DNA from 2 places in the Synechococcus sp. 'PEA 65AY6A-5F PE A' genome. Region 2 is predicted to be linked to the other one. Evidence: predicted binding sites of a transcription regulator. Region 2 holds the regulator's gene; the other holds the start of a gene.
The links. Region 2 encodes NtcA, which controls nitrogen genes in cyanobacteria. Its sites were predicted from a motif close to GTANCNNNNGNTAC; they were not measured.

Region 1: GG26_RS05965 (circularly permuted type 2 ATP-grasp protein) is a predicted target of NtcA. The motif match lies at 3,958-3,971, and genes of this name have one in related genera.

Annotation. Positions count from the first base shown of each region.
Region 1 is NZ_JAOALE010000012.1:42,675-51,278, forward strand. It holds gene GG26_RS05950 (CocE/NonD family hydrolase) at 1-1,573, shown strand, start outside; gene GG26_RS05955 (DUF6761 family protein) at 1,679-1,939, shown strand; gene GG26_RS05960 (glycosyltransferase family 39 protein) at 2,042-3,865, shown strand; gene GG26_RS05965 (circularly permuted type 2 ATP-grasp protein) at 4,031-5,488, shown strand; gene GG26_RS05970 (gamma carbonic anhydrase family protein) at 5,844-6,338, opposite strand; gene GG26_RS05975 (alpha-E domain-containing protein) at 6,604-7,599, opposite strand; gene GG26_RS05980 (hypothetical protein) at 7,593-8,604, opposite strand, start outside.
Region 2 is NZ_JAOALE010000033.1:16,302-24,905, forward strand. It holds gene GG26_RS10800 (S41 family peptidase) at 1-134, opposite strand, end outside; gene petB (cytochrome b6) at 340-987, shown strand; gene petD (cytochrome b6-f complex subunit IV) at 1,065-1,577, shown strand; gene leuB (3-isopropylmalate dehydrogenase) at 1,720-2,865, shown strand; gene ntcA (global nitrogen regulator NtcA) at 2,981-3,655, opposite strand; gene GG26_RS10825 (M61 family metallopeptidase) at 3,922-5,745, shown strand; gene GG26_RS10830 (hypothetical protein) at 5,817-7,034, shown strand; gene GG26_RS10835 (hypothetical protein) at 7,056-7,943, opposite strand; gene upp (uracil phosphoribosyltransferase) at 8,273-8,604, shown strand, end outside.

The DNA.
Region 1 (8,604 bases), on a different contig from region 2:
GGACGCGGATGTCTATCGCCCCGAAGGGGAGGGGAGCTACCCGGTCTTGCTGATGCGGCAACCCTACGGGCGGGCCATTGCCTCGACGGTAGTATACGCCCATCCGCGCTGGTATGCGGCCCACGGGTACATCGTGGTCGTCCAGGATGTGCGGGGGCGGGGCACGTCCAAGGGATCCTTCTACCCTTTCCGCCACGAAGCCGAGGACGGGTTCGACGCCGTCAACTGGGCGGCCGCTTTGCCGGGGAGCAACGGTGTGGTGGGTATGTACGGCTTTTCTTACCAAGGCATGACCCAACTGTATGCCGCCTCCACCCGTCCCAGCGCTCTGAAGGCCATCTGCCCAGCCATGCTGCCCTACGATCTCTACGCCGATGCCGCCTATCCGGGGGGAGCCTTCGCTTTCTACAACAACCTCAGTTGGGCCCTGCAACTGGAAGCTGAGGGGGCGCGCCTGCGCGGCGATGCCAACGCTTACCAGGCCCTTTTCAAGGCCTCCCGCAACCTGCCCCTTTACGATCCCATCCCCCTCAAGCCAGGCGTGCTGCAGCAATATGCGCCCCAGTCCTATTACTTTGACTGGCTGGAGCACAGCGAGCCCGACGACTACTGGCGCCAGCTCTCCCCCCGTCTGGAAGCGGTGGATCTGCCGATGTTGCACATTGGCGGCTGGTTCGACAGCTACCTAACCGGCAGCCTGCGCCTTTACAAGGAAATAAGCGCCCGCAGCCAAAACCCTCAGTACCTGGTTGTCGGGCCCTGGGCCCACCTGCCTTGGGGGCGCAAAGTGGGGGCGCTGGACTTTGGCCCCGAGGCCGTCAGCCCCATCGATCGGCTGCAGGTGCGCTGGTTCGACCAGTTCCTCAAAGGCAAAGACACAGGGATCCTCCAAGAGCCGCCGGTACGCCTGTTCGAGATGGGATCCAACCGCTGGCGCAGCTTTGAGGCCTGGCCCACGCCGGAGCCGAAGGTTTTCTACCTGCACAGCAGCGGCCTGGCCGCCCTTTCTGAAGCAGAGGGATCCCTTCGCCCAGAGCCCCCACCAAAGCAGCAGTCGGATACTTTTGTTCACGATCCCTGGCGACCCGTGCCGGCCCTAGGAGGCCACCTCATCCATCCCGCCGGGCCGCAGGAGCGCTCTGCCCTCGACTGCCGCGCCGATGTTCTCACCTACACCACCTCTCCCCTGGCAACCGACCTCGTCCTGGCAGGGGACATTCTCGTGGAAGTGTATGTGGAAGCCGACAGCCCCAGTTTCGATCTCTGCGCCGTGCTCTCGGTGGTGAGGCCGGAGGGCCAGGTGTATAACTTTTCCCAGGGCTACCGCCGGCTGCGGGATCCCCAGCCCAAGGCCCCCATTGGGATCCCTTGCCAGCCCACCTGCATCCGCATTCCCCGCGGCCACGCCCTGCGCCTCAGCCTTAGCGCGGCCTGTTTCCCGGCCTACCCCGTTAACACAGGCACGGGGATGCGAGAAGAGCGGCTCATCGAGGCCCGCATTCTCACCCTCGCTCTTCACAGCGGCAGCGACACCCCCTCGCGGCTGCATCTGCCCATTGTCGAGGGGAGTTAGGGGGAGTGACAGTTTAAGACAACACAGCTTCTCATCCCTTCGCAACTCCTCCTCACAAACAGACATCAAACGTTAGGATAGAAGCAAGCAGGGCAAGGGAACCCCATGTTGCAAGACCCGAAGTTGATCCGGCACTATCAGGCTTTGACCGACGCGCTGGTGGACAGTTGGCATCGCGGCTATCGGCGCACTGACGAGCTGCGCCTGCTGGTGGATGGCTACCTGCTGGCCCTGCGAACTGGCAAGCAATTGCAGCCTTTTGAGATCTACCGCCTTGAAGACGAGGTCAACCGCTTCCTCTACGACCCCTCCAACTTCGTGGAGCCGGAACTGGAGCGGGAGACCGAGGCGATGCGGGGCTATTGATATTGCTTATTGATATTGCATAGAGAGGGGCCGGGGGTGAGGGATCGAACACCGGCAGAGGCCTGGTAGGCTGGGGTCAGTGCTGTTCCTCACTCCAGTCCTATGGCGGTTTGGGATACGCTGGCAACTTCTCGGCGTCCGGCCCTGCTGGGATCCGGCTTGGGCTTGGGGATAGCCTTGACCCTTGGGTATGGGCTGTTCGGCTACCACGTCTTGCAGGTTGGCATCTGGTTGTTGAGCATCCTGTTGGTGGGGTTGTACGTGGCCCAGTTTCCCCCAGCTCAGCCCCCTTGGGATCCGACGCGGCTGCGCTGGCGCCAGGAGTTGCTGCACCTGGGGCTATTGGCGTTGGTTTTTGCTCCCATCTACCTCTACGACCTGGCCAACATCCCCTTTCAGATCAACACCGACGAGATTGTCATCACCTCCATGGCCCGGCGGGCTTCAGCGGTACGCTACCCCGATATCTTTGGGCTGATGCCAGAGTACTTCTATTTTCCCCGCTTTATGTTCAGCCTCTTTGGCGGCCTGACGCGGCTGATGGGGGGAGTCACGCTGGTAAATGTGCGCACGGTGCATGCCACCTTCGGGGTTGTCACCATTCTGGTGGCCTACGGGTTTTTTCGGTCGTTCTGGAACCCCCGGCTGGCCTTGGCGGCGGCGGCCCTCCTGGGATCCAACCACGCTCTGCTGGGCATCAGCCGCATGGCGATGCGGGAGAACCTGATTGTGCTGGTGGAGTGTGCGGCCCTGGCCTTGATCTTAAAGGGCGTGCGGGAAAAGAATCCCCTGCTTTTGTATTTGGGGGGAGGGGCAGCGGGTTTCTCCCTCTACGGCTATCTGCCGGGGCGGGTGGTGATCTTGCTGGGGTTGCTGTTTGGCGGCCTCTACCTGCTCCTGGGCCGGGAGGATCTGCAAGGAGAAAACAAGCAGGCCAACCCCTTCTGGACTTTGGCCAAGCTGACGGTGCCGGCGGCGCTGGGGTTTTTCCTGGTGGCTGCGCCCATTCTGGTGGCCACTGCCACTGCTCCGCCAGTGAGCGCCGAGTATGCCCGCCAGCAATTTCTCTTTTTCCCAGAAGGGCGGGCGCTGCAGCAGATGTGGGTGAATGCCGCTACGCCAGCCGAGGCGGTGTGGCGCAACATCCGCAACGGCCTAAGTATGTTCAACGACCCCAGCCAGCACGACCGGGGCTATATCTATCCCAACTACGGCCATGCCTTTGTAGATCCCCTGACAGGGGTCTTGATCTGGCTGGGGCTGGGATCCGGGCTCTACCGCCTTCTCAAAGGGCGCAGCCAACCCCACGACTGGCTCTGCCTGGGCAGCTTCCTGTTTCTCTACCTGCTCTTTAGCTTGGCCATCACCAAAGCCCCCAACTACACTCGCCTGCTGGTGATCCTGCCCTTTGTAGCCTACCTAACCCTGGAAGGGATCCAAGTGCTGGCAGGTCTCCTGGAACGCTGGGGATCCCGGGCCGGGAGTTGGCTGCCGGCGGCGGCGATGGCGGGGGCAATCCTGCTGATTGGGGGGTGGAACCTGGCCATTTTTGGAGACTTTGTCCACAAAGGCTGGACGCAGGGCAACGATGTGGGGGCCACCGGGCGCTATGTGGCAGCTCGCCAAATGGATCCCGACTACCGCTTCTATCTGGCGGCTAGCACTGCCTACCCCTATTTCGGCTGGGGGGAACCCCACTATTGGCAAAGCTGGATCCAATTTTTTGCCGGACGGGAACAAAAGGTAGCGGTGTTTTCCCCCGAGGTGTTGCCCATCCAGGCGCTGGAGCCACCGTTTACCCTGTTCATGAACGAGTGGGTATGGGATCAGCAGGGGGCAGAGCTGCAACGGCGCTTTCCCAAGGGGCAGTTGCATCGGATCCCTGCCGAGCGGGGGCTATGGGCCTTTGAGGTGGCGGATCCCTAGAGCTCCCCCCCTGGTTTGGCCAACCCACTGTTCGCGGGACGGAGTCCTTTCGCGTCAGCGCGACGGAGTCCTTTCTTTTTACCAGGCTAAAAGTAGCTGAAAGCACATTATGCAGATCCAGAGCCCCCAACAGTAGAAGAAGATAGCGTTCCAGGGATCCCAGACGTGCGTTTTGATGCCTACGACCCGGGCGAGGGGTTTTACGACGAGCTGTTTTTGGGGCGTAACCAGCCCCGTCCTGAGGCGATCCCGTTGATTGAGCGCATTCATTCTCTGGAAGAAGGGGAACTGCAGCAGCGGCAAGCGGCAGCACAGGCGGCCCTCTTTCAAATGGGGGTGACCTTCAACGTCTATGGCGATAGCCAGGGCACGGAGCGAATTTTCCCCTTTGACATCATTCCCCGCATCGTCTCGGCTTCCGAGTGGCAGCGGCTGGAGAAGGGTCTCAAGCAGCGCATCCACGCCCTCAACCTGTTCATCGACGATGTCTATCACGACCAGAAGATCCTTAAGGATGGGGTGATCCCTGCCGAGCTGATCGAAACGGCCAAGGGATTTCTGCGGCCCTGTGTGGGGCTCAACCCGCCGGGGAGAATTTGGTGCCACGTCACCGGCACCGACCTGGTGCGGGATCGGGACGGGACTTGGTACGTGTTGGAAGATAACCTGCGCTGTCCGTCGGGAATCTCCTACGTGCTGGAAAATCGGCGGGTGATGAAAAGCACCTTTCCCTCCCTGTTCAACACCATGGGGATCCGCCCGGTGGACGACTACCCTAGCCATTTGTTGGATACTCTGCTTAACCTGGTGCCGCACCTAGCCAACCCAACGGTGGTGGTGCTCACCCCCGGCATCTACAACTCCGCCTACTTCGAGCATTCTTTCCTCGCCCAGCAAATGGGGGTGGAGCTGGTGGAAGGGCGGGATCTGGTGGTGGCCGATGGCTATTTGCAAATGCGCACCACCAAAGGGCTGCAGCGGGTGGATGTGATCTACCGCCGCATCGACGATGACTTCATCGATCCCCTTGCTTTTCGCCCTGATTCCCTCTTGGGGGTACCCGGCCTGTTTGAGGTTTATCGGTCAGGGCGGCTGGCGATTGCCAACGCTTTGGGAACGGGGGTGGCGGACGACAAGGTGATCTACGCCTATGTGCCCCAGATGATCCGCTACTATCTGGGAGAGGAAGCCATTTTGCCCAACGTGCCCACCTACCTCTGCTGGGATCCCAAGGATCAGGCGTATGTGCTGGAGAACCTCGACAAGCTGGTGGTGAAGGCAGCCAACGAGTCGGGTGGCTATGGCATGCTGATGGGATCCCAGGCCACACCGGAAGAGCGGGCTGCTTTTGCCGAGAAAATCCGCGCCCAACCGCGCAACTACATCGCCCAACCCACCCTGTGCCTTTCTCGCGTGCCCACCTTGGTGGATCGGGGAGAAGGCCCCCGTCTAGAACCCTGTCATGTGGACTTGCGGCCCTATATCCTCTACGGCAAAGAGATCTACGTTCACCCAGGGGGGCTGACCCGCGTCGCCCTCAAGAAGGGATCTCTGGTGGTGAACTCCTCCCAGGGGGGCGGCAGCAAAGATACCTGGGTGCTCTGCGCGGATCCCGGCTGTTGAGAGACGGCTTGCAAAATAGGTTCAGAGCCGCTCGCCCGAACCTCTGCTCCACCGGCCAAAGCGGCTGGCATGCTGAAGCGCCAAATCCACGTAGTGCTGGGCGTGAAGGCGCAGTTGCTCGACCTGATACATTCACGCTGGACTCTCCTGAACATGGTTCAGGAAAGAAGCGATCGCATCCTGCCTATCTCTGAGCAGGAAGGCGGTATCCCGCAAAGCCCTGAGGAATACCCCCCGAGCGCTTTCCCCCTTCACTTCCCGGCAACCGTTGCGGTGGACTCAAGGATCAGGGGGAAACTTGGTCTACTATATCCCTCTCAATGACTTTTGCCAAACCGCCTAAAGCTCAGTAAATTCAGCAAAGTTCAGGGTTTTGGGGGTTAGAGGCATGCTCTTCCTCGGTGAGGGTGCGGATAACCTTGGCCGGGATCCCCGCCGCCAAAGAGTGGGGTGGCACAGACCGGGTGACCACCGCTCCAGCTCCCACCATGCTGCCCGCCCCGATGGTGACCCCGCTCAAGATAATGGCCCCAATCCCGATCAGACATCCCCCCTCGATGTGGGCACTGTGGATGACCGCTCGATGGCCTATGGTCACTTCCTCGCCAATCAGGGTCGGCTGTCCGGGATCCCCGTGCAGAATGGCTCCATCTTGGATGTTGCTGCGGTGGCCAATGACAATGGGCGAGAGATCCCCCCGCAAGATGGCCCCGTACCAGATGCTCACCGCTTCCGCAAGTTGGACATCGCCGATCAGTGTGGCATTGGCGGCAATAAAGGCTGCCTGGTCGATCCCTCTCGGCTGCTGCTCTAACCCCACTTTCCAAACGCCCTTGGCAACGGCTTCCATTTCCCCAATCCTACTGCTACCGGGGGTTCGGCAATTCCAGACCTGCCCCAGCGCTCCGCGCCGCCTCCAGTCCCAGAAAAAGAGAGGAGCCAGGGATCCAGAAAATCAACCTGTCCCTTTGCTCCTGTTTCACCATTGTCAATCCATTGCACAATAGCAATGAGATATAAGCAACACATTTGGCTCATTGTCGATAGCTGTGGAAGCGTTCGTTAGATTAATTTCTAACTCTTGTAGGAGAGGGGCTAGGGGTGAGGGATTTTAGCTAAGCCTGCCGTTGCAGCAGGGGAGAGGATTCAGACGGTTGCAAGGGGCGAATGGCAAAGAAAGTTTCGTAGATGCAATCGCCAACGTGGTTCATTTGTAGCTGCAATTTGTCGAGAAACTCATGTAAGCCCTGCTCCATAATGTCGTCGATGGTCAGGTAGTCCAGCTCAGAACGCAGGCGGCCCAAAGCTCGCTCGCTGGGATCCCGCCAAGTATCGGCTGGGGTGCCGGTGATTTGGTGCAGGGATCGATCTGCGTGAATAAGACAAAACTGAATAGAGCGGGGAAATTGCCGATCCAAAATGAGAAAAGAGGCCACCTCCCTGGGATTGATGCGGTGTTGGCGGCTGTGTTTCCGATACATTTCATAAGCACTGGCCGACTTCAGCAAGGCGATCCACTGCAGCTCATCCAAAGCCGTGCCCACGTACTGCAGAGAGGGCAGCAAAATAAAATACTTAACATCCAAAATGCGCGCCGTTTTGTCCGCCCGCTCCAAAAGACGGCCAATCTGGCCAAAATGCCATCCTTCCCCATGGGTCATGGTGGCATCCATCACCCCGGCGAATAGGTGACTGGCCAGCTTCACTTCCGTGAAAAAATCATGGAGCTGACTCAGGTGGGGGCCTTGCTGAGCCGCTTCTTTGACCATCAAATAAAAGCGGTTGACCCGCTCCCACATTTCTGAAGAAATGACCTCCCGCACAGAACGGGCATTTTCTCGCGCCAGCCGCAAACAGGAAAGGATGGAGTTGGGGTAATCCCTATCAAAAGCCAGGAACTGGATGACCGTTTCTTGGGTCGCCTGGCCATAACGCTGGTAAAACAGCTCCTGATCCCCGGTGGTGTAGACGATGGGATCCCACTGCTGGGCGGGACCGCTGGGCAAGTCTAGGATGAGGTTGAGATTGACATCGATGAAGCGGGCGATGTTCTCGGCGCGCTCCACGTAGCGGTTGAGCCAGTAGATGGAATCGGCCACGCGACTCAGCATGCTGTTACCTCCTCTGGAGTTTCTTGTCTCTGCGCTCCGTTCAAATTCAACAAACTAAGCAGCCGCCGCACCTTCACCAGCAGCACCCCCGTTAGGCCAGTCAGGATCCATCCTATCCAGTCGGCTGGGGTGCCCAGATAGCGCACCTGCACGCGATGATCCCCCGGTGGGATCCGCACCTGCAACAGCCCCAGTCCATTGTGCTCGGCAGATGTGAGGCGACCATCCACCTGTACCCACCAAGCAGGGTAGTAAAACGTGCGCAGGACTACCCATCGATCCTGAGCAGTGGGGTTAACGGCCCGAAAACGACGATAGCCATAGCTCCACCGTTCCACTTCCAACAGTGGCTCCAGATCGCTTTGTTCTCGTCCAAAGTTCACCATGTCGCCTTGCCACCGCAGCAGCGGATCCACCTCTGGGGGCGGCATGGGCAGCGTTGCCTGGCGAGGTCGGTACTCCAGCACATCCACCAGCGCCAGCCCATCGGGAAAGATCCAGTGCCAGTGAAGAAAAGCGATGCCCGGTCGCTGCTGGGGCTCATTGGGAAATGGCTTGGCTGCAGACAGCTCTTGAAAAGTTTGGATGGTTTGCGGGTCAAACCAGGCTCTGGACAAGACCTGCCAGCCCTGCCAACTTTGTATCCCCATGGCCAGACCTATCCCCACAATCAAGAGGATCCTCCAGCCCTTTTGCCCCCACCCCCAGGCGGCCAGGGATCCCAACAGCCAGGGCACGGTTACCGCCGTCACCGCCATCCAGCGCCAAGAAAACTGAATGCGGCGCAGGGGCAAAACCCACTCGTAGAGCCAACCCAGCAGATCCGTCATCATCAGCAAGGCCACCAAGCTGGCCCCCAAGCTGTAGAGCAGGATGGCTTTGGCCAGGGGAGCATGGGATCCCAAGGCATCAAAGGACTCCGTCTCGCCAGCACGAGCGGAATGGATTGGGGTCATCCCCCTTGTCCTGCGGGCCAGCCATTCCCAGAAAACCAGGATCCCAGCA
Region 2 (8,604 bases):
TGACAGGCGCCAATGCCCAAACTCGCCCAGAGCAGGCACCCTAGCAACAAAACTCGGACAGCCTGGCGTAACCCCCATCCGATCCCCAACCCTCTGCAACTGCTTCCCCCAGATCTCGGCTTCTGCGCAATCATCGGATCCCAAACTGAAGAAGAAGCTAAGAAATACTAAGAAACGTGAACAAGATGAGACATCAGCAGGCGTTTGGGCTGTTGGTGTAGGGATCCCTGTCTCAAAGCTGAGCCCGACTTCATGATCGTGTTAACGAATTGTGTTACAGTGCTATAGGGAGTGGGCCCGCCCCGCCCTGGATATCCAACTCTAAAAATTGCAGGCATCATGAGCAAAGTTTACGACTGGCTAGACGAGCGGCTGGAGATCACGCCTTTCGTCGATGACGCAACCGGGAAATTCATTCCGCCCCACGTTAACATCTTCTACTGCCTCGGCGGCATCACGCTGGTGTGCTTCCTCATTCAGTTTGCCACCGGCTTTGCCATGACTTTTTACTACCGTCCAACGGTGGCCGAGGCTTTTGAATCGGTCAACTACATCATGACCCAGGTCAACTTCGGCTGGCTGCTGCGCTCCATCCACCGCTGGAGTGCTTCCATGATGGTGTTGATGATGATTCTACACACCTTCCGGGTTTACCTGACGGGGGGGTTCAAGAAGCCGCGCGAGCTGACCTGGGTAACCGGCGTGATCTTGGCGGTACTGACGGTTTCCTTTGGGGTTACCGGTTACTCCCTGCCTTGGGATCAGGTGGGCTATTGGGCAGTCAAGATCGTCTCCGGGGTGCCCAGTGCCATTCCGGTGGTGGGGGATGCCCTGGTCCAGCTTATCCGCGGCGGCGAGGCAGTTGGCCAAGCCACCCTCACCCGTTTCTACAGCCTGCACACCTTTGTGTTGCCTTGGCTGACGGCGGTCTTCATGACGATGCACTTTCTGATGATCCGCCGCCAGGGCATCTCCGGGCCTTTGTGATCCCAAACCGGTTCTTGTGAGCCGGGCACCCTGGATGCATCTTTTCAGAACTTTTGCCCTAGACAAGGAGAATGGCTATGCCGGTCTCAAAGCAAGTGATAGCAACCGAGGCGATTACCCGCAAAGTTGACCTAGACAATCCCAAAGTTTTGGCCAAGCTGAAGAAGAACATGGGCCACATGACCTACGGGGAGCCCGCTTGGCCCAACGATTTGCTCTTTATGTTCCCGGTGGTGATCCTGGGCACTATTGGGGTGATTGTCGGCCTGGCGGTCATGGATCCGGCGGGTGTCGGCGAGCCGGCGGATCCTTTTGCCACGCCGCTGGAAATTCTGCCGGAGTGGTATCTCTACCCCGCGTTTCACATTTTGCGCATTGCTCCCAACAAGCTCTTGGGCATTGCCCTGATGTCGGCCATTCCGGTCGGCCTTCTGTTTGTGCCTTTCATCGAAAACGTCAACAAGTTTCAGAATCCGCTGCGCCGCCCCGTGGCGACGACGGTGTTTTTGATCGGCACCTTGGTCACCCTCTATTTGGGCATTGGCGCCACCTTGCCTCTGGATAAGTGGGTCACCCTGGGCCTGTTCTAGAGGGCAGAATATCGGCTTGATAACTCTGAGTGCAGCAGGCCGGTGGCCGGGCTGCACTTTTTTTGGACGTGGGGGACTTTTCGGCAAACCTGGGGGCCAAGGGATGGTAATATCGCTACGCATTCTTTTGCTGTGACCGCCCATGAGCGTTCCTTCCTCTGCTGTCCGAACCTATCGGATTACAGCCCTAGCCGGAGATGGGATCGGTCCTGAAATCATGCAGGTGGGGCGGGCGGTTTTGGATGCGGTTGCCGCTCAGGTGGGGTTTTCCCTCCAGTGGCAGGAGGGCTTGATTGGCGGGGCCGCCTACGAAGCCACGGGGGATCCCTTGCCGCCAGAGACCTTGAAAATGGCCCAGGAGAGCGATGCTGTTTACTTGGCGGCAGTTGGCGACTTTAAGTACGACACCCTGCCGCGGGAGAAGCGCCCTGAGCGGGCTTTGTTGGGCTTGCGGGCGGGCCTGGGGCTGTTTGCCAACTTGCGCCCGGTGAAGATCTTTCCGCAACTGGTGCAGGCCTCTTCCCTCAAGCCGGAGGTGGTTGCCGGGATCGACCTGGTGGTGGTGCGGGAGCTCACCGGCGGCATCTACTTCGGCCAACCCAAAGGGATCTTCACAGATGCCAAGGGATCCCGGCGGGGTGTGAACACCATGGCCTACAGCGAGGCGGAGGTGGATCGCATTGCCCGTGTGGCTTTTGAACTGGCCCGCAAACGCCGGCGCAAGCTCTGCTCGGTGGATAAAGCCAATGTCCTGGAAGTGTCACAACTGTGGCGGGAGCGGGTTACCGCCATTGCGGCTGAGTACCCCGACGTGGAGCTGTCCCACCTGTACGTCGATAATGCTGCCATGCAGTTGGTGCGCTGGCCCAAGCAGTTTGACGTCATTCTCACGGAGAACCTCTTCGGGGATATCCTCTCCGACGAGGCGGCGATGCTGACCGGGTCCATCGGCATGTTGCCCTCTGCCTCTTTGGGATCCTCTGGCCCTGGGGTGTACGAACCCGTACACGGGTCAGCCCCGGATATTGCCGGACAAGACAAGGCCAACCCCATTGCCCAGGTGCTCTCCGGGGCAATGCTGCTGCGCTACTCCTTGGATCAGCCCCAGGCTGCCGACCGCATCGAACAGGCCGTCGAGGCGGTTTTGGCCCAGGGCTACCGCACTGCCGACATCTACTCTGAGGGGATGACCCTCGTCGGCTGTCGGGAAATGGGGGAAAAGATCTTGGCTGCTCTGGCCCAGCAGCAAGCCTCCCCCCAAGGATCGCTCTCAGCCCCTGGTGGTTGAGGGGAGGTTCCCTCGTCGCTGCCCTGCCCTGGTGGCACGGCTACTCCTCTCCCAGAGGGAGGGATTGTCCCGACTGGTAAATTCCTGGAAACGGCCCTAGGGGCAGCTTCTCCCCCTAGGCAAAGCGATGGCCAAGCTGCATTGGGTCGTGGACGGTGATCTTTTTCTTGTGGATGGAAATGTAGTTCTTCTTGCGCAGCTCCCCCAACAGACGAGTGATGGTGACGCGAGTGGAGCCGATCGCTTCCGCAATGGCCTGGTGGGATAGCTTGAGATCGATGGTGACTCCATTGGGGCCGGGCACCCCGAAGTCGCGGCAGAGGATCAGTAGAAAGCTGACCAGACGGGATCCCATGTCGCGGTGGGCCAGCGTCTCGATCATCATCTCCGTCTGCAAGATGCGGGAAGACAGGCTCTTGAGGAGCAACATGGAGAGCTCAGCGTTCTCCCGCAAGGATTTTTCCACCTGTTCGATGGGCAGAGAGAGCAGCTCGACGCGGGTAAAGGCCACCGCGTGATAGAAGCGGTCGGAGCGCTGCCCCGTGATGAAGGAGAGCACCCCAAAGATGCTGTTTTCCCGCAGGAGAGCGACGGTAATTTCTTCCCCCATTTCGTAGACCCGCGAGAGCTTGACAGCTCCTTTCACCAAAAAGTAAACCCGCTCCGCCGGATCCCCAGGAAAGAAGATGGTCTTACCGCGCTCAAACGTTTCGATAACCGGAGGATGGTGAGGCCCTCCCAACTGTTTGAAGGCTGCAACCAGAGATTTTTCTGCAATGGCCACTGCCATATTCTTCAACCTTTTAAGGTCAGTTTATCCCTTAGAATCAACCCAACAAGATCAGCCAGGAGTGCCGGGGTTGAGCTGCCCGCTATTGACCCAAGCCACCCTTGACTCAAAAATGACCTCGGCGGCAAGATTATCCTAAGCTAAAAGACTCTGCTTGGATATCTTTGTAGCAGGAGCTACATCTTTGAAGTCTTGTCTCCTGTCCAAGATATGCCTCTAGCGCACTGTTTTGGGACGGTGCAGGCGGGAGGTGCGAGGAAAGTTATATGGGGATCGCGCAGGGTGGGGTTGCCGCCCCTTCTCAGCTAAGCCGTCAGCATTTCACGGTGCGGATGCCGGAGCCGGCCAATCACCTTTTGGAGGTGGAACTACAGATCCAAGAGGTGGATCCAGAAGTACCTCTGCAACTGCGGCTGCCGGTGTGGACGCCGGGATCCTACCTGGTGCGGGAATATGCCCGCCATGTGCAAGAGTTTCAGGCAGCAACGGAGCAAGGGATCCCTTTGGCCTGGCGGAAGGTAGATAAGCACACTTGGGAGATCGAGCCGCCCCGCTGTTCGGCTGTCGCGATCCGCTATCGGGTCTACGCCTACGAGCTGACGGTGCGCACCAACCATTTGGATCTCACCCACGCCTACTTCAACGGGGCGGCGCTCTTTCTCTACGTGCCCGGTCGCGAGCGGGAGCCCTACACCTTGACGATAATCCCTCCCAAACCCGACTGGCACGTCGCCACCAGTTTGCGACCTTTGAGGTCTTCTTCTGAGGATGCTGCTTCCGGCCAGTCTTTTGTGGCGGCAGACTACGACGAGCTGGTGGATAGCCCGGTGGAGGTGGGCCTGCACCAGTTGCGGTCGTTTGCGGTGGAAGGGATCCCTCACTACTTCGTGGTCTGGGGAGCGGGCACCCTAAATTTGGAGCAAGCGGTGGCCGATGCCGAGAAAATTGTCCGGGCCACGGCGGCGTTTTTTGGCGAGCTGCCCTACGACCGCTACTGGTTTATTGTGCATTTGTCAGCCGGGGGATTTGGCGGCCTGGAGCACAAGTACAGTGCCACCCTCAATTATTCTGGACTGGAGCTGCATCAGCCCCACTCCTACCGCCGCTTTTTGGCGCTGCTGGCCCATGAGCTTTTCCATGCTTGGAACGTCAAGCGGCTGCGCCCTCTGGCTTTGGAGAAAATTAACTACAACCAAGAAAACTACGTGGACTGTCTGTGGTTTTGCGAGGGGGCAACCAGCTACTACGAAAATGTCATCTTGCTGCGGGCAGGGATCCTCAGCGCCGAAGATTTTTTAAAGATCCTGGCCGAGCAAATTGGCCGGCTGCAGCGCACTCCAGGTCGAGCCGTACAATCGCTGCGAGAATCCAGTTTCGACGCCTGGATCAAGCTCTACCGTCCCCACGAAAATAGCCTCAACAGCCAGGTTTCCTATTACCTAAAGGGCGCTTTGGTCTGCTGGCTGCTAGATCTGCACATTCGCCACCTCTCAGGGGGGCAGGGATCCCTGGACACGGCCCTGCGGGATCTGTGGCAGCGCTTTGGTCGGACAGAGAAAGGCTACAGCAACCAAGACTTGCAAGAGGCGTTTGAGCGGGCAGCCGGCGCCGATCTCAGCCCCTTTTTCGCCGCCTATGTGGACGGCACGGAAGAGCTAGACTACAACGCCTACCTCCACCCCTTTGGCCTCACCCTCAAGGTTCACTTCAGCCGACCCAACCCTCCCCCCTACCTGGGCCTCAACTTCAACGGCGAAGGCAATCGCATCAGCGCCGTCGAGATGGGATCCCCCGCTCAAAAAGCCGGCATCTGGGCTGGCGATGAGTTGGTGGCCTTGGATGGCTTCCGGGTAAGCGCTGCCAACTTGCCAGAACGCTTGGCGGCCTACCAGCCCCACCAGGCCATCTGCCTGAGCGTCTTTCAGGGCGATCAGTTGAAGCACTTCTGGATCCCCTTAGATCCACCTCGCCCGGATGTGTACACCCTCGAAGCCCTGCCAGAACTCACTCCCGCCCAGAAAGCGCTCCAACAAAGCTGGTTGGGATCCCTGCTCGGCTCTTCGGGACAAGATACGCCTCTTCTTGCCTGAGAATCTTGAAACAGGCGGGTAACCTAGTTAACCTAGACAAAAAGTAACAATAGGGGCAAGGAGCCAATCTGATGGACCTCGTTTTGGCTTTGTTAATTGGAGTGGCTGTTGGTTTCTCATTGGGTGTTTACGTTGCCCGCCGTTACAAGGCCAATCCTAGACCAGAGGCCTGGCAGCGAGAGGTCATTAGAGAGATATCTTCATGGCTGGGCCAAGAACTCGACAAAACCTTAATCAAGTTAGGAGAAGGTCTGCAGGTTTGGGGTAAGGATCTTACGCAGGCTATATCTGTAAAGCTAGCTGAACATAGTGAGCAGCTCAACAGTCGGCAAGCTATCCTAGAAAACTTAGTGAAAGAAGCTAGAGGTATCTATCAGCAACTACAGGTTGCTCTTAAAAAATCTTCCAGATTAGAGATATCCCAAGCTACAGATCAAAACTCTCAAAAAGAGCAGGCTGCCATCCATAAAACAATAAAGAATAGTCTACCAGACGATGTACCGAGAGATAAGGAAAAAGTAGCTGCTTCTAACATGCAAGAAGTTGACATGAAGATAAAATCTTTCTTAAACTCGAAAAAAATAAAGATCAAAAGAATATATAAGAGAAGCATAGATATGGAGAAAAAAGAGGAGAAGCTAGATCGAATAGCTGACCTTATGGGTCGTAAGTACTCTTTGATCAAAAGATTCTATGGAATGATTAAGTCAAATATGAACAGCGGAGACTCTTTCTCAATAAACCTTAGAGACGAACCTAAACAAGTAATTGGCACAACTTGCCAGGTTGCCACAGAGCTACGCCAGATTGAATTTTTGGAAGAGTATAGATACTATAAAGCGTCTAAGCGTCTGGAAGCAAGAGCCAGCAGATCTCCAGAAGCACAGAATTTTCTCTCAGGAAACTGGCTGGAGAGATACGTTAGGAATAGGTTGAGTTGCCTTGCTAAAAGGCAAACTGGGAAGATTGATTTTGCTTGCGTAGCAAATGCCGAAGTTACTTTGCTAGACAAAGATTATTTTGAGATGGATCTTCTCTTCCGCTTTAATGATCAATTTTACTGGGTAGAGTCGACGACAGGTGAGTACCAAGATAAAGTACAAAAGTACTCCAAGATTGCTTCTGACCTCCTTGGTCTTCAGAGAAACCAAGCCATCATGGTTTTGACCGACGTTAGTCAAGATGCAAAAACCCGTCTATCCTCTCTCTATCATTTGTCGGTCATCAGTGTTGATGAGGTTGAGGCTACATTTGAGAGGATCTTAAAAAGTCACCTTCGAGAAGTCTGAAAGGCACCCAAGAGCATTAGCTTAAGCCACAATTTTGACAGCTTGTTCCATACACCACCAGGGATCCTCCGCAAAAGCTGGCATGGGCGTGCTGCCCGCCTTGCCCAGAATGGCCAGCCTGACTTCTCTATCCAGACGGGATCCGGAGCCATAGGGATCGTCAGAGGGGGGCTCCAGCCTTTGTCCTAGAGGGGGCATTGCCATAATGCCCGGCTGCATGCCGGTACTGGTGACCCAGATTTTGAAGCGATCCACCGCCGTTTCTGTGTCTTCGGGCAGTTGCATCTGGAGCAGATAGCGAGGGCCAGAGCCAACTAATACGCTTTCGCTGGGGCGCAGGCGGGCAGGAGAGTCCGGCTGGTAGGGATAGACTAAACCGACGCTGCACTGCCGTTCGTCAAAGACTGTTACATAGACGTGCACCGGCGTAAGGGCCCTGTTGCGCAGGGCGATGGCGAGGTTGCGGCCTGCTTGAATTTGCACCTGGCCTTGGGGATCCCGCGGCAAAGGGCTAACTTCAGCAGGGCTAGAGCCACTGGCCGGCGTTTCCAGTTGCAGAAACTCTACTTCCAGAACACTGCTCAGAGCATCGCTGGCAGGTTGCAGGTTGAGGAGGTTGTCGAAGGCGGCCACATGTTCCAGCAGCCGCACCAGCTTGCGGGGCAGAGCCTGTGGCTTTTTTACCGGGATCCGAAAGGCTGCCAGCGCCACCTCTTCCTCCCGTCGGTAGAAGTGGTAGATGGCATCTGGCAGCATCTCTACCCGCAAGTCCGCTGCTTCTGGGTCGGTGTAGGCTAGAAGCGGCGAGGCCGGCAGAGCCGCCAGCAACTCGGCAACAGGCATTTGCGCTTGGCTGGGATCCGCACAGGTGAAGGCCACCCGCAACGGCTGAAACCGGACGGCAGACATGGGCGATCCTCAGAAAAAATCTCGTGATCCAGATCTACCGGATCCGCAGACCCAGCTCCAGCTTTGCCCTGTGCTGTAACGGCAAAGCATGGCAACGCATCCTGAACCAATCGGGCGTTCGCTTCAGCAGCGCGGAGCGCCTACGCTTGGGGAGAGATGCCTCACTGCCGGCATGGTGAATTAGGGACTAGCCACTGGCTAGCTAAGTGCGCTCGTAGAACCCAAAACTAGGAATCCCTACCCTTTAAGGCAGGGGGCAGGTCAACCAATTCTGAAGGGGTACCCATTACCTCGAGGGAAGTGCTTGCTTTCTGCCAAAGCAACCCGCTATGCTACCGCCCAGATTGAGGCATCTTTCTGTGGCAAGTCAGCAGCTTCGAGTCTATGTCCCCTCTCACCCGCTCATTAAGCACTGGTTAGCTGTGGCTCGCGACGTGGAAACCCCCACGCCCTTGTTTCGCAGTGCTCTATCGGAGCTGGGCCGCTGGCTGACCTACGAGGCGATGCGGGATTGGATCCCAACTCAGGCGGTGCAGGTGCAAACTCCTCTGGAACCTGCTGCAGCAGAAGTTATCGCCCCCAACACGCCGCTGGCCATCGTGCCTATTTTGCGGGCTGGGCTGGCCCTGCTGGAAGGCTGTCAGTCCCTCTTGCCCCAGGC